One region of the Rhizobium sp. A22-96 genome, then DNA from elsewhere that is predicted to be linked to it. Evidence: riboswitches for the same ligand, from Rfam matches in the RefSeq annotation. Region 1 holds a riboswitch; the other holds the start of a gene.

The links. A riboswitch is a leader RNA that binds a small molecule or an ion and turns the genes downstream of it on or off. The one in region 1 is predicted to bind S-adenosylmethionine.
Region 2: another riboswitch for S-adenosylmethionine. It lies ahead of metA (homoserine O-acetyltransferase MetA); the one in region 1 lies ahead of ACQZ6F_RS23635 (O-succinylhomoserine sulfhydrylase).

What each region holds. Positions count from the first base shown of each region.
Region 1 covers NZ_JBNWDQ010000005.1:425,221-432,965, forward strand. Annotated here, with positions in the region: gene ACQZ6F_RS23620 (Hsp33 family molecular chaperone) at 1-951, shown strand, start outside; gene apaG (Co2+/Mg2+ efflux protein ApaG) at 958-1,350, opposite strand; gene ACQZ6F_RS23630 (DNA helicase) at 1,966-2,679, shown strand; gene ACQZ6F_RS23635 (O-succinylhomoserine sulfhydrylase) at 2,753-3,940, opposite strand; SAM riboswitch at 3,984-4,062, opposite strand; gene ACQZ6F_RS23640 (2'-deoxycytidine 5'-triphosphate deaminase) at 4,234-5,328, shown strand; tRNA gene ACQZ6F_RS23645 (tRNA-Gly) at 5,387-5,460, shown strand; gene ACQZ6F_RS23650 (VOC family protein) at 5,501-5,878, shown strand; gene ACQZ6F_RS23655 (LysR family transcriptional regulator) at 5,892-6,794, opposite strand; gene ACQZ6F_RS23660 (MFS transporter) at 6,896-7,745, shown strand, end outside.
Region 2 covers NZ_JBNWDQ010000004.1:276,856-284,600, reverse strand. Annotated here, with positions in the region: gene ACQZ6F_RS19645 (ABC transporter ATP-binding protein/permease) at 1-1,005, opposite strand, end outside; gene ACQZ6F_RS19640 (AAA family ATPase) at 1,171-2,013, shown strand; SAM riboswitch at 2,249-2,326, shown strand; gene metA (homoserine O-acetyltransferase MetA) at 2,374-3,300, shown strand; gene ACQZ6F_RS19630 (vWA domain-containing protein) at 3,304-4,491, shown strand; gene ACQZ6F_RS19625 (DUF308 domain-containing protein) at 4,564-5,121, opposite strand; gene ACQZ6F_RS19620 (TetR/AcrR family transcriptional regulator) at 5,262-5,849, shown strand; gene ACQZ6F_RS19615 (aldose epimerase family protein) at 6,129-7,154, shown strand; gene ACQZ6F_RS19610 (GntR family transcriptional regulator) at 7,277-7,745, shown strand, end outside.

The sequences.
Region 1 (7,745 bases):
GCCGGTGACGATCACGTTGTGCCCTTCCAGGTCGAAGGGCTCGATGTGCGCGGCCGTGCCGTGCAGCTTGGTCCGTTGTTGGATGCAATCCTTGCCCGGCATGATTATCCGACGCCGGTGGCCCGCCTTTTGGCCGAGGCTATCGTTCTCACGGTCTTGCTCGGCACGTCGCTGAAGTTCGAAGGCAAGTTCACCGTACAGACGAAGGGCGACGGCCCGGTCGACCTGCTGGTCGCCGATTTTTCGACGCCTGAAAATGTCCGCGCCTATGCGCGCTTCAACGAAGAGGCACTGGCAAAGGCCGTTGCCGAAGGCCGCACCGAGCCGGAGCAGCTGCTCGGCAAGGGCGTTCTTGCCTTTACGATCGATCAGGGCCGCTACAGCCAGCCCTATCAAGGCATCGTTGCTCTCGATGGGGCTTCGCTCGAGGACATTGCCGGCACCTATTTCCGCCAGTCGGAGCAAATCCCGACGCGTGTACGCCTTGGTGCTGCAGAGCTCTTCGACCGTGATGAGAACGGCAAGCCGCGTCATCGCTGGCGGGCGGGCGGTCTGATCGCGCAGTTCCTGCCCGAGGCACCGGAGCGCATGCGCCTGCCGGATCTGCATGGCGGTGACGGCGATGAGCTCATCGGCAATCACGTCGAGGACGACGCCTGGGCCGAAGCACGCAGCCTCGTGGAGACCATCGACGCCGATGAATTGACGGATCCACTTGTCGGCACCGAACGCCTGCTGTTCCGCCTCTTCCATGAGCGCGGTGTGCGGGTCTATGAGCCGAAGGCGGTTTTTGACCGCTGTTCCTGCTCGCGCGACAAGCTGAAGGGTGTGTTGCAGGGTTTTTCGGCCGAGGAGATCGAGGCCAGCCAGGAGAACGGTGAAATAGCCGTCACCTGCGAGTTCTGCTCGACCACCTACCGCTTCGAAGTGGCTGAGGTAAACGCGGCCTGACGGAGCTCAGTTCAGCGTGCGCAGCAGATTGGGCGTATCGAGAGAGAAGGCGGGGATCTTGACATGGAACTGTTCCCCGTCGTCCGTCTCCATCTGGTAATGGCCGAACATCATGCCTGAAGGCGTGTCCAGCGGGCAGCCCGATGAGTATTCATAGGTGTCGCCGGGGTTGAGATGTGGCTGCTCGCCGACAACGCCTGGCCCCGTCACCTCATCCACGATACCGTTCATATCGGTGATGTGCCAGTAGCGCGTCACCAATTTGACGGACATCTTCGAATGATTGGAGATGACGATGCGGTATCCCCAAACATAGCGATCGTCGTCCGGATCGGATTGCTCCTCCAGATAGAATGGCTCTACGACAACTTCTATGTCGCGTGTTAAGGCGCGATACATGCCTGATTACCTTGCCACTGCTCTGAAGCGACGAGCGTTCTTACAAGCGCCACTTACGCTCCAGCATTTTTAAAGTCCGCGGCATATTACCCGCTTTCCATGCTTCCCGCAAAGTGCAGGATATCTAGCGGTATCCTATAACCAGCCCGTTCCGTCAAGGAATGGAATGATGAAAATTCTCATCGGCGATTGTTCCTTGGAGAATTGGAGATATTACGACAGAAAACGAAGACTATCAGGTTGCCGTCAAAAGTATCTCGCCTTACTTGTCCTTTAGTGTTTTCTACCATAGCTCCACTCGCTATGTCTTGGTGAGGTGGAAAGGCTTGGCATCATTTAGGGTGCACTTGAGGTTTGACTGCCATATCTGTCAGTCTCTCTTCGAAAACTCTCGGCCATGTGGAGCTCGGCTCGGCCTTCAGGTCTGCGAAAAGAACGTCCGCGCGATTTCCCGACGGTGGGATTTCGACTATCATCCGATTCTGGCATGGCCCGTGCCTCCCCCCTCCGTCCGGGAAAGTATACTTGATGCGGGGCTGTCGATCATCAAACCGACTGTTTGAGCGCCTGGCATAAGGAGGGGTTGCGGTCACTGCTCGCAATAGGAGGTTTACAATGAGGCTTTCCGCCCCTGTTTATCATTTGAAGCGCAAGGCACGGCTTTTGTCGCGCCAGCAGAATATCCCCCTGCACGCCGCACTGGATCACATCGCGGCTGGCGAGGGGTTTGGAGGTTGGAGCTTGCTTGCGTCCAAGACGCAGGCTGCCGTTTCCCCCGATGATTTCTTCTCGCTCTTGAGACCGGGTGATCTGGTGCTGGTCGGCGCACGTCCCGGCCAGGGCAAGACGCTGATGAGCCTCAAGCTCGCGGTAGGAGCCATGAAATCGGGCAATCGCAGCGCCTTCTTCACGCTCGAGGATACCGAAAAGGTCGTTCTGGATCGTTTCCGGATCATTGGCGTGGATCAGGCCGAGTTCAGGGAGTTGTTCGAACTCGACAGTTCCGACGCCATAAGTGCCGACTACATTGCAAATAAGCTGGCCTCGGCGCCACGCGGCACGCTGGCAGTCGTCGACTATCTGCAAATACTCGATCAGAAGCGGGAGAAGCCGGAACTGGAGACGCAGGTCCGCGCGCTGAAGACGTTCGCGCGTGAGACGGGCGTAATCATCGTGTTCATCTCGCAAATCGACCGTTCATACGATCCGGCGCTGAAACCCTTGCCCGATCTTGATGACGTTCGTCTGCCAAACCCGCTGGATCTGTCGCTTTTCGACAAGATGTTCTTCCTGCACGCCGGCAAGGTTCAATACAAGGCGGCGGGCTGACGACGACTGCATGGCTCCAATAGGAGCATGTCGAGCCGCCCGGAGAATCTCCGGGCGGCTTGAAGGAATAGTATCAGGCGGAAACCTGTTCCAGGGCGCGGGCGAAATCCTCGACCAGATCCTGGCTGTCCTCGATACCGGCGGAGAAGCGTACGGTACCCGGCGAAATGCCAAGCTCTGCGCGGGCCTCGTCGGTGAGGTTCTTGTGCGTCGTGGTGGCCGGATGGGTGATCAGGCTCTTCGAGTCGCCGAGATTGTTGGAAATCTTCACGATCTCCAATGCGTTCTGCAGCTTGAAGGCTGCTTCCTTGCCGCCCTTCAGCTCGAAAGCCACCAGCGTCGAGCCGCCGGTCATCTGTTTGGCGATGATGTCGGCCTGCGGATGGTCCTTGCGGCCGGGATAGATCACGCGAGCGACCTTGTTGCCCTGCTCGGCGAGGAAGTCAGCCACCTTGGCGGCATTCGCCGTCTGCTGCGCAACGCGCAGCGGCAGCGTTTCGATGCCCTTCAGCAGCGTCCAGGCGGTGAATGGCGACATGGCCGGACCGGTATGGCGGAAATAGTCCTGCAGGTTCTCGTCGATCCACTGCTTGTCGGAGAGGATGACACCGCCGAGCGAGCGGCCCTGGCCGTCAATATGTTTGGTAGCGGAGTAGACGACGATATGGGCGCCGAGTTCCAGAGGTTTCTGGAAGAGCGGGGTCGCGAAGACGTTGTCGACCACGACCTTGGCACCAATCTGGTTGGCAAGCTTGGCCACCGCAGCGATGTCAACGACTTCGAGCGTCGGATTGGTCGGGCTTTCCAGGAAGAACACCTTGGTGGTGGGGCGGATCGCCTTTTCCCAGTTCTCGACGAAACGACCGTCGACCAGCGTGCATTCGATGCCGTATTTCGGTGCCAGCGTCTCGACGACCCAGCGGCAGGAGCCGAAGAGGGCGCGGGCGGCAACGATATGGTCGCCGGCCTTCAGCTGGCAGAGGATCGCGGCGGTGACAGCGGCCATGCCCGAAGCCGTGGCGCGGGCATCTTCAGCGCCTTCCAGCGCGCACATGCGCTTTTCGAACATGTCGTTGGTCGGGCTGCCATAGCGGGCGTAGATGAAACCATCCGTCTCGCCCTTGAAGCGGGCTTCTGCCGCTTCCGAGGTGTCATAGACGAAGCCCTGGGTCAGATAGATTGCTTCGGATGTTTCGCCAAATTGCGAACGGAGCGTTCCGCCGTGAACGAGTTGGGTTGCGGGGCGCCAAGTCTTGCTCATGCCATCACCACTTTCAAAACAAAAAAACCGGCCGCAATTGCAGACCGGTTTCAACCCGGTCTTTTTAGCCACTTGTTTAACGTGGCTGCAAGCCGACCGGCCAAATCACCACGGGATAAGTTGCAATACTGCCGTTGATCGCTTGCGTCAATTCCCTGAGTTTGGTTTTGTCTGCGACAAATACTGCCCGCGCGTCTCTCTGGATGCGCTAAGGTCGCAGTAACGTTTTGAATCAGCCCGCAGGCATACAAGTCGAATATGGATTTGCAGGCGTATGGGCTGGGGAAAGAGGCATGATGGCTCGCAATACAGGAATTCTAGCGGATCGCGCCATTGCGGCGCTCTTTGACGCCGGACGGCTGACGAGCGAAAGAGAGCTGGACGTCGATCAGATCCAGCCGGCAAGCCTTGACCTGCGCCTCGGTTCCCATGCCTTCCGCGTTCGCGCCAGCTTCATGCCCGGTCCGTCGCATCTGGTTGCCGACAAGCTCGACTGGCTGAAGTTGCATGTCGTCGATCTCTCCGAAGGTGCGGTGCTGGAAACCGGCTGCGTCTATATCGTGCCGCTGATGGAGCGGCTGGACTTGCCGGCCGATATGTCGGCCTCGGCCAATCCGAAGAGTTCGACAGGCCGCCTCGATATCTTCACCCGCGTCATCACCGACCGGGCGCAGGAGTTCGACAAGATCCCGGCCGGCTATTCCGGCCCGCTCTATCTCGAAATCAGCCCGCGCACCTTTCCGATCGTCGTTCGCCGTGGTTCGCGCCTGTCGCAGATCCGTTTCCGCGTCGGCCAGGCTCTGCTTGACGAGCCGGAACTGCTGGCACTGCACGAGACCGAGACGCTCGTCGCCAGCAAAAAGCCGAACATCACCGGTGGCGGCATCGCGCTGTCGATCGATCTTGCCGGCGATAAGGAAGGCCTGATCGGCTATCGCGGCAAACACCACACGGCCGTCGTCGATGTCGACAAGAAGGCCCAGCACGATATCTTCGATTTCTGGGAGCCGCTTTATAGCCGCGGCCGCACCGAGCTGATCCTCGATCCCGACGAATTCTACATCCTCGTTTCGCGCGAGGCCGTTCATGTGCCGCCGCATTATGCCGCCGAGATGACGCCGTTCGATCCGCTGGTCGGCGAATTCCGCGTCCATTATGCCGGCTTCTTCGATCCCGGCTTCGGTCATGCCCCGGCCGGCGGCCGTGGCAGCCGCGCTGTGCTCGAAGTGCGCAGCCATGAAGTGCCTTTCATCCTCGAGGATGGCCAGATCGTCGGCCGCCTGATCTACGAACACATGCTGGAGCAGCCAAGCAGCCTCTACGGCTCCGGCCTCGGCTCGAACTATCAGGCACAGGGCCTGAAGCTGTCCAAGCACTTCCGGCTCTAGGCATCTATCGTCCGGCCTTGACAGTGGCCGCCAACTGTTGGACATCTCGGGATGTCAGGCGGGTGTAGCTCAATGGTAGAGCAGCAGCTTCCCAAGCTGAATACGAGGGTTCGATTCCCTTCACCCGCTCCAGCTTCCTTCCATCGTCAATGATCTCAGGGATGCGCTCGACATGTTTGATCTCATAACCATCGAAGTGAGCGATCTGGAGAAGACCAAGGCGTTCTATGAGCGCGCTTTCGAGCCGCTGGGTTACGGCTTGTCCTTTGGCAAGGAAGGTGTTTTCTGGGCGTTCGACGTTGGCGACGGCAGCCTGTTCGAGATCCAGCATACGGGCAGCAAGCCGCCTCTGACGCATTTGCATGTTGCCTTTCGCGTCGGCAGCAGGGCCGAGGTCGATGCATTTTATCGCGCCGCTCTGGAAGCGGGAGCCGAGGACAATGGCGCTCCCGGACCCTGGCCGGAATATATGGCGGATTATTATGCCTGCTTCATTCTGGACCCGGATGGCTACAACATTGAAGCGATGATCAACAAGCCGGGTGCTTGAGATCGAAACCAGTTCAGAAACTGGCTCTGTCTTTCAAAGCCTCCGTCAGCGCTTCGCCGAAGATGGCGATCGGCCGGGCGAGGCGTCCAGCCGGTGGGCGATGCACCAACCAGTTGACGACCCTCGGGCTGAAATCCGGCGCCTCGATGACCTCGATGGAATTGCGCCAGCGGCTGCCTGATAGCGCCGCTGGCGTCAAGACGCCGATGCCGAGGCCGCGCGATACCAGCGACATGCGTAAATCGGCACTCATGGCCTCGACGGCGACGTCGAACGGCAGCCGCTCTGCCTCGAAGCGATGATGAATGAAGGCGCGGAAGCCGCAACCGCTCTGGTTCATGATCCAGGGAAAGCGGGAGAGCTCATCGAGTTTCGGCGCCTTGGGAACTCCGAGCGAAGGCGATGCGACGAGAATGACGTTATGGATCCCCAGCATGTCGCCGACGACATTATCCGGCGGCTCCGTGCCCTCCGCCAGACAGACGGTTGCGGCATCCAGCTGGCTATGCGCGACCTGCTCGATGAGCTGCGGCGACCAGCCGGAGACGATGCGCAATGTCAGTTGCGGAAACTGGCTGCGGAGTTGATCGAGCGGGGCCGAGAGCGCCGCCTCCGAGAGATAGGGCATGACGCCGAGGCGGAATTCGCCGCTGATCGCGCCACCCGGGGAAACGCCGGCCTTGAGATCATCGAGCGAGCGCAGGACACGACGTCCATGCTCGTAAGCCTCTCGCCCTGCCGCGGTCGGCTTGAGCGGCTTGGACTGGCGGTCGAGCAGGGCGATGCCGAGGCTATCCTCGAGGCTCTGTATCCGCCGGGTGATGCCCGGCTGGGTCAGGTTGATGCGTGCGGAAGCGGCAACGATCGATCCGGTTTCCACCACGGCGACAAAGGCTTCGAGATCATGAATGTTCATGAGGAACTCGCATAATCATTATTAGCTCATTTCAATTGCCGCATTATGCAACAAAGCGATAAAGATGGCTAACAATATTATTTAAGCTCATTGGAGAATCCATGGCTCAGGTCCCCGAATGCATTGCCAGCGAGCCGGAGGACGAGGCGTCCGAGACGGTTTTGGCCCCTCCGACATTGTTGTTCGCCATCGCCACCGGCGTCATCATCACCAATCTTTTCGCGCCGCAGACGCTTGTCGGCATCATCGGCCCGTCGCTTGGTTTTTCTGAAAGCGGCGCGGGCCTCGTGGCGATGGCCTCCCTGCTTGGCTATGCCGCCGGCCTGTTTTTCCTGGTGCCTCTCGCCGACCTGATGGAAAACCGCCAGCTGGTGCTGCGCATGCTCGTCTCGGCCATGGTAATGGCTATCGCTGCTGCCTTTGCGCCGACAGGATGGAGCCTCCTCATCTTCCTGTTCCTCCTGGGCGCGGCCTGTTCCGCCATCCAGATTCTCGTGCCGATCGCCGCCGCCATGACGCCGCCGGAGCATCGTGGCCGGGTCATCGGCAATGTCATGAGCGGCGTCATGGTCGGCATATTGGTGTCGCGGCCACTGGCGAGCCTGGTTGCCGATTTCTGGGGCTGGAGGAGTTTCTATGCCATCAGTGCTGCAGCCCTTGCGCTTCTTGCCGCCGTGCTCGCCCTGCGCCTGCCCGAACGGCGCCCCCTGGTGAGTTCCAGCTACGGCGCCCTGATCGGCTCGTTGTTCCAGCTGCTGCGCGATGAGCCGATACTGCGGCTGCGCGCCTTTACCGCCGCCTTGATGATGGCGAGCTTCAGCCTGTTTTGGACCTCTGTCGCCCTGCGGCTGGTGCAGCCGCCATTCTCGCTCGGCCAGTCCGGCATCGCGCTGTTTGCGCTGGTTGGAGCCGGCGGCGCTGCCGCCACCTCTCCCTTCGGTCGCATGGGCG
Region 2 (7,745 bases), on a different contig from region 1:
CAGCGCTGAATTCACCTGATTGAAGGCGCCCACGGCCACCATGAGCTGGCCGAAGGTCAGCCCGCCGGAAAAATATGCGGGCGCCGCCACCAGGATCGGGATGATCAGCACCAGCCAGCCATAGCCGGCGGAAACCCAGGTAAGATTGGTATTGGCGATCGCCAGCTGGCGGATGACCGCAAGCACGGCGGAAATATCGAGGTTGATCCTCTTGCGTTCGTTTTCCTCGCCGCCGGCAATGGCGATTGCCGGCATGTGTTCGTTGGCATGCATGAGCGCGAAACGCAGCTCGGCTTCCTTGGAATAGCGATCGGCGTTCAGCCGCACCAGCCGGCGGCCGACGAACTGGCTGAGGAAGGATGCCGAACCAGCGTAAAGGATCGCCGCCCAGACCATGTAGCCGGGGATGGAGAAGCTCGCGCCCTTGAAATGGAAGACCATGCCGCTGGAAAGCTCCCAGAGCACCCCGATGAAGCTCAACAGCAGGATCGTCGCCTGCACCAGCCCGATGGCGAGGCCCGTCGAGCTTTCGGCGAGATTGCGGGCATCCTCATGCAATCGCTGGTCGGGGTTGACGCCGATCAGCCCGGCGGAGGCCAGACGAAGCGCGCGTTTGGCCTGCAGCCATTGGTTCACCAGATCTCGTGCCAGACCTTCGCGCATGTAGAGCGCGGTCATCTGGTTGAGCCAGGCCTGGATGACATTGAGGATCAGAAGCGAGCCGGCGATGATGCCGAAAACGCCGAGTTGATGGAAGAAGGCGGAGATATCGCGCCTTGCCAGCGAATCGTAAAAAGGTGCGTTCCAGCTGTTGAGCAGCACCTGGACGTAGGCGGTGATCATGATGATTGCGAACAGCGCCACGGTCAGGGAAATGATCTTGAAGCGCACCGGTGAATTCCAGAACGCGGAGAACATCATCCTCAGCCGAAAGAAGAGGCTCAAATCGTATCCGACCTGCTCGTTCCCCTGGATATTCGGCTTGGCTTGCGCTTCAACTGCCATCAGCACTTCCCTGCGACGCACGTACCGTCAGTTAACCATGACCCGCCCTCATGTCCATCCTAGCAATAGATCGGTGCGATCACGTTGCTATATACACGGTTTCACGCCTTGAACCGAATAAGGTCAGCAATTAGCTTGCATTCGAAAGATTGAGAAAGCCTTCCGATGCAATTCCAGGGAACAGCAGACTATATCGCCGACAAGGATTTGATGGTCGCGGTCAATGCCGCCATCCGGCTGGAGCGGCCGCTTCTGGTAAAGGGCGAGCCCGGCACAGGCAAGACCGAACTGGCGCGGCAGGTGGCGGGGGCCCTCGGTCTCGACCTCCTCGAATGGAACGTCAAATCGACGACCAAGGCGCAACAGGGCCTTTACGAATACGATGCCGTTTCGCGCCTGCGCGACAGCCAGTTGGGCGACGTTAGAGTTCACGATGTCGGCAATTACATCCGCCGGGGCAAGCTCTGGCAGGCCTTTACCTCGCCGAAAAAATGCGTGCTGCTGATCGACGAGATCGACAAGGCCGATATTGAATTCCCGAACGACCTGCTGCAGGAACTCGACCGCATGGAGTTCCATGTCTACGAGACAGGCGAGACGATCCAGGCCGCAATCCGGCCGATCGTCATCATCACCTCGAACAACGAGAAGGAACTGCCGGACGCCTTCCTGCGCCGCTGCTTCTTCCACTATATCCGCTTCCCCGACATGGAAACGCTCACCCGCATCGTCGAAGTTCACTATCCCGGCATCAAGCAGGCGCTGGTCCAGGCGGCGCTGACGCAATTCTTCGAAATTCGCGACGTGCCGGGCCTGAAGAAAAAGCCATCGACCTCGGAAGCCCTCGATTGGATCCGCCTGCTGGTCGCCGACGATGTCGACCCCGCCACCCTGCGTGTCGATGCGAAAAGCGTGCTGCCGAAGCTGCATGGCGCATTGCTGAAGAATGAGCAGGATGTTCATCTTTTTGAACGACTGGCTTTCATGGCACGGGGGCAGGGGAAGTAGCAGTCTCTTCTCTCCCAAGCGAAAATGAAGTGACCATATCACCCGCCCTCACCCTGAGGTGCCTTGGCGTTAAAGCGTCAGCGCAAACGCCAAGGCCTCGAAGGGCGAGGTGGCCTACGCACAGAATTACCCACAAGCCCTTCTTGAACATCTGTAAACCGCAAACGACATCAGATCACGGCCGCCAGCCTGCCTCAAAGCTTGCCCATTGACCCGCCGCCACGGCAGGTTTATGGAATTTGGCTGTGGTGATTTGGCCGGCCGGCTTGCAGCCACGTTAAATAAGTCGCTAAAGGGCCGCGTGCGGACCGGTAGCGATTCATATTGCGGCCGGTTTTTTGCATTTGATCGAGTGAAACGATGCCCATCAAGATTCCCGATACGCTGCCCGCATTTGAAACCCTCCAGAACGAGGGCGTGCGGGTGATGACCGAAACGGTGGCGATCCGGCAGGATATCCGCCCCCTTCAAATCGGGCTTCTCAACCTCATGCCGAACAAGATCAAGACCGAGATACAGATGGCGCGCCTCGTCGGCGCATCGCCGCTGCAGACGGAGTTTTCGCTGGTCCGCGTCGGCGGCCACAAGGCCAAGAGCACCTCCGAGGAACACCTGTTTTCCTTCTACCAGACCTGGGAAGAGGTGAAGCATCGCAAGTTCGACGGCTTCATCATCACTGGCGCGCCGATCGAGCTGCTGGAATACGAAGAGGTCACCTACTGGGACGAGATGCGGCAGATCTTCGACTGGACGGCAACCAATGTCCATTCGACGATGAACGTCTGCTGGGGCGCGATGGCCGCCGCCTATCATTTCCATGGCGTGCCGAAGCATACGCTGAATGAAAAGGCCTTCGGCGTCTATCGCCACCAGAACCTCGCGCCGTCCTCCGTCTACCTCAACGGCTTTTCCGACGATTTCGCCATTCCGGTCTCGCGCTGGACGGAAGTGCGCCGCAACGACATCGAAAAGGTGCCGAGCCTGCAGATCCTGATGGAATCGAGCGAAATGGGGATCTGTCTCGTGCACGAACAGGCCTGCAACCGGCTCTACATGTTCAATCACGTGGAGTATGATTCCACTTCGCTCGCGGACGAATATTTCCGCGACGTAAATGCGGGCGTGCCGATCAAGATGCCGCACAACTATTTCCCGCACAACGACCCGGAAATCCCCCCGCAGAACCGGTGGCGCAGCCATGCGCATCTGTTCTTCGGCAACTGGATCAACGAGATCTACCAGACCACGCCGTATGATCTGGAGGAGATCGGCCAGGAAAGGACCTGAGGCTTGTTCATTCCCTTCTTCCTGAAGCTGAAGGAAGCGAAGGTGCCGGTCACGCTCCGGGAATTCCTGTCGCTGCTTGAAGGAATGGAAGAGGGGATTGCCGACTATGATGTCGAGGCCTTCTACTATCTGGCGCGCACGACGCTGATTAAGGACGAGCGCTTCATCGATCGCTTCGACCAGGTCTTCGCCGATTATTTCCATGGCGTCGAGGCGATCGGCGGTAGTGCCGATGCGGTCGAGGCGGCCGCCATTCCCGACGAATGGCTGCGCAAGCTGGCGGAAAAGCATCTCACCGAAGAAGAGCGGAAACAGATCGAGGCGCTCGGCGGCTTCGACAGACTGATGGAAACGTTGCGGCGGCGGCTGGCCGAACAGCAGGGTCGGCACCAGGGCGGCTCGAAATGGATCGGCACGGCGGGCACCTCTCCCTTCGGCGCATACGGCTATAATCCGGAAGGCGTGCGCATCGGCCAGGAAACCTCGCGCCACCGCCGCGCGGTCAAAGTCTGGGATCGCCGCGACTTCCAGAATCTCGACGACGGCGTCGAGCTTGGCACCCGCAACATCAAGGTGGCGCTGAAGCGCCTGCGCCGTTGGGTGCGCGAGGGCGCGGCCGACGAGCTGGATCTCTCCGGCACCATTCGCTCCACCGCCGAACACGGCTATCTAGACGTCCAGACACGGCCGGAGCGGCGCAACGCCGTCAAGCTTTTGATGTTCTTCGATGTCGGCGGCTCGATGGACGACCATATCCGCGGGGTGGAGGAACTGTTTTCCGCCGCCCGCTCTGAGTTCCGGCACATGGACTATTTCTACTTCCACAATTGCCCCTACGAGGGCGTGTGGAAGGACAATCGCCGCCGGCGCGTCGATATCACCTCGACGACCGACCTGATCCGCACCTTCGGACCAGATTACCGCGTCGTCTTCGTCGGCGACGCCTCGATGAGCCCCTATGAAATCAACCAGCCGGGCGGCTCGGTCGAGCATTGGAACAAGGAGGCCGGCAGCGTCTGGCTCAGTCGGATATCAGGCCATTTCCGCAAATGCGTCTGGCTCAACCCCGTTCCCGAAAACTACTGGGGCTACACCACTTCCATCTCCCTCATCCGCCGTCTCATGGCAGACCGCATGTACCCGCTGACGCTCGGCGGGCTGGAGAAGGCGACGCGGGAGCTTTCGCGCTAGGCGCAAGCGCTCCCCGCCCTTTCGGCGACGGCAAATGGACTCTCACCTTGCCGCCGCCAGACGGGGCAAACTCTATGCGTGAGCTTTGCGATAGGCCGCGACGACGAGCCAGATTGCCGAAAGCAGGAAATAGAATGCGCCGAACCCGACATAGGGGGCGATATCCAGAATCGTCGGCGCGGCAGCGCCAACGGATCGGCTGATCATGAACCCGCCGGCAAGGGCCGATTGCGCGCCGCTCAGGATCATTACCCATTGCGCGCCAAAGTGACGCCAGCGCCTGACCGCCGTGTAAAGCTGCAGGAGGCCCGACAGGATCGCCCAGATCCCGAACACGGCCAGAACCGCATAAGTGCTGTTGGTGACTGCCACGATCACCGCAAGCGTGGTTATCGTGCTGACCACGACATTCAATGCCTGGGACGGGTTGGCCTTGAGGCCGCCATTGACCCGCGCGTCGACCAGATTGGCGAAGGCGTCCCATGCCGGGTAGATCACGAGAAGGAAAGCAATGAGATGAGATTGCCCGCCAAAGAGAATGGCGGCGGCAATCCAGGCGATCGAGAATATGGCACGCACGAAATAATAGGATCGCAGCCAGTTGGACTGGCTTGAGGACTGGTTTTGCATTGGCAGGTTCCAAGTTGAAATCTACCAACTAGTAGGAAGGCTAAACTTGCCTGTCAACTCACCAGCCGAACACCTCTTTGTGAGAAGCCGAGACACCAAGGCAATCTTGACAAATTACCTACCAGAAGGTAGGCAGCAGCATGAAATCAATGACTTCGACTTCCGGAAAGATTCTCGACACCGCGCAATCTCTCATCGTCGCGGGAGGTTACAACGGCTTCAGCTATGCCGATATCTCGGCTGCGATCGGCATCCGGAAGGCGAGCATCCACCATCACTTTCCGACAAAGGCCGAGCTGGTCGCGGTATTGGTTGACCGCTACAGGCAGCAAGTGGACGTGGGTTTGAATTCTCTTCGCGAGCAGTTCCCAAGCCCGGCCGAACAATTGCAGGCCTATCTGAATTTCTGGCAAACATGCATTCGCGATGCCTCGCTGCCCTTCTGCGTCTGCGCCATGCTTGCTGGCGAGATGCAGATGCTGCCGGAAGAGGTCGCGTCACGCGTCCGCGCCCATTTCCATAGTCTGGCGGGATGGCTGACTTCAGTTCTGAAGAATGGCACAGAGCAGGGCCTGTTCCAGCTCGACAAGAGACCGGAAGAAGAGGCGCAAATGCTAATGGCATCGGTACATGGGGCGATGCTCTCCGTACGGGCTTTCGGCGACCCCGAACTGTTCAGTGCAATCGTCCGACCCCAGATCACCAGGCTACTGGCCCCGGCTCGCTAAAGAACTGCCGGGTCAAAGCAGCCGGCAGACATCTGTGTTCAGAGCCAAGAGCCGCAACTGGCGGCACTCGCACGAAGCGCCGAAGCAAAATGCATCACGCCTGTCGCACGCACTGCACATTTGCAGCGCAGTTTAGCGCTTCGAAGCCCGCGAGATAAAGCCGGGCCGAGGCTTGATCGGTAACACTGCGCCCCTAATTTCCCTGTCGAACCGGTTGCGGAACGGCACGAATGGGGGCAGGGTCTGGCCTCGTATTTCGAGAGCAATGGATGAGCTGATATGACGGAAAGCACTTTGCAGCGGGAAGTTTTTGGGACGACGGCGGATGGGGATACCGTCTATCGCGTCAAGATCGTCGGTGGCGGGCTGACGGCGCATATCATGTCTTGGGGCGCGGTCATCCAGGATCTCCGGCTTGATGGCCACAGCCCCGCCCTTCTCCTCGGCTTCGACGATTTCGCTGATTATCCGGCCCATTCTTCCTATTTCGGCGCCACGCCGGGCCGCTGCGCCAACCGTATCGGCGCCGGCCGTTTCACGCTGGACGGCAAGCAATACCAGCTCGAACTCAACGAAAAGGGCGTCACGCATCTGCACGGCGGCAAGGACAATATCGCCAAGCGCAACTGGACGATCGTCGAACATGCTGTCGACCGCGTCGTGCTGAAGATCGTCGATCCCGATGGCCGCGCTGGCTATCCCGGCAATTGCACGATTCAGGCGACCTATTGGGTGCATGGCAATGGCGAATTTTCGATCACTTATGAATCGACCACCGACCAACCGACCCTCGCCAATGTCTGCCAGCACGCCTATTTCAATCTCGACGGCCGCGACGATGCGCTGGGCCACGACATCATGATCGCCGCCGATCACTATACCCCGACGGATGAGAAGCAGGTGCCGACGGGTGAAGTTCGCTCTGTCGAAGGCACGGTGTTCGATTTTCGCGAGATGTCGCCGATGAAGCGCTTCGAAGGATCAGAGCAGGCGCTCTACGATCATAATTTCTGCCTGTCGACCGAGCGCACTGCCAAGCGCTCCGTCGCTCTCGCCCGCAGCGTCAATTCCGGCGTGTCGCTGGAGGTGCGCACCACCGAGCCCGGCGTACAGTTCTATACGGGCTTCAAGCTCAATGTTCCGGTTCCGGGCCATGACGGCCGCAAGATCGGCCCCTTCGCCGGCTTCTGCCTGGAAACGCAGGTCTGGCCGGACGCCATCAATCATGAAGGCTTCCCCAATGCCGTGCTCCGCCCGGGCGAGGTATTGCGGCAGGAAACGGATTACATTTTCACCAAGAACTAAGCCGGGCATGCCCCGCTTTCTTGAAATCCGGCCGGGCGTCCCAAGCGCCCGGCCGATTCTTTTTAGGCCGACGGACAGATTCACCTTGTGAATTGGTTCTAAATAGGTTCTATATGGACGTCATGGATAGAACCAGTTTGATCGCTGAATTGAACACCCGCGGTCTCAGCGACGGGACCGGCAGCGGGCCGCTGTACAAGCGACTGGCACAGGCGTTGACGGGCCTTATCCAGGAAGGCCTGCTGAAACCGGGCACGGCTCTGCCGGGCGAGCGCGATCTCGCCGGGGCACTGGAAATCGGCCGCGTCACGGTACGCACCGCCTACCGCGACCTGCTCGCCTCCGGCGTCATCGAATCCCGCCACGGCAGCGGCACCTTCGTCTCACAGCATGTCGAGCGCATCGAACAGCCGCTCTGGCGCCTCTCCTCCTTCTCCGCCGATATGCGCTCGCGCGGTCGCGAGCCGGCGGCCCGCGTCTTGTCGCGCACCATCAGCGCGCCGGCGCCGGAAGAATCCTTCCTGCTTGGTCTCGGCCTCGACGAACCCGTGCTACGGCTCGACCGCCTGCGCCTGGCCGATGGCCAGCCGC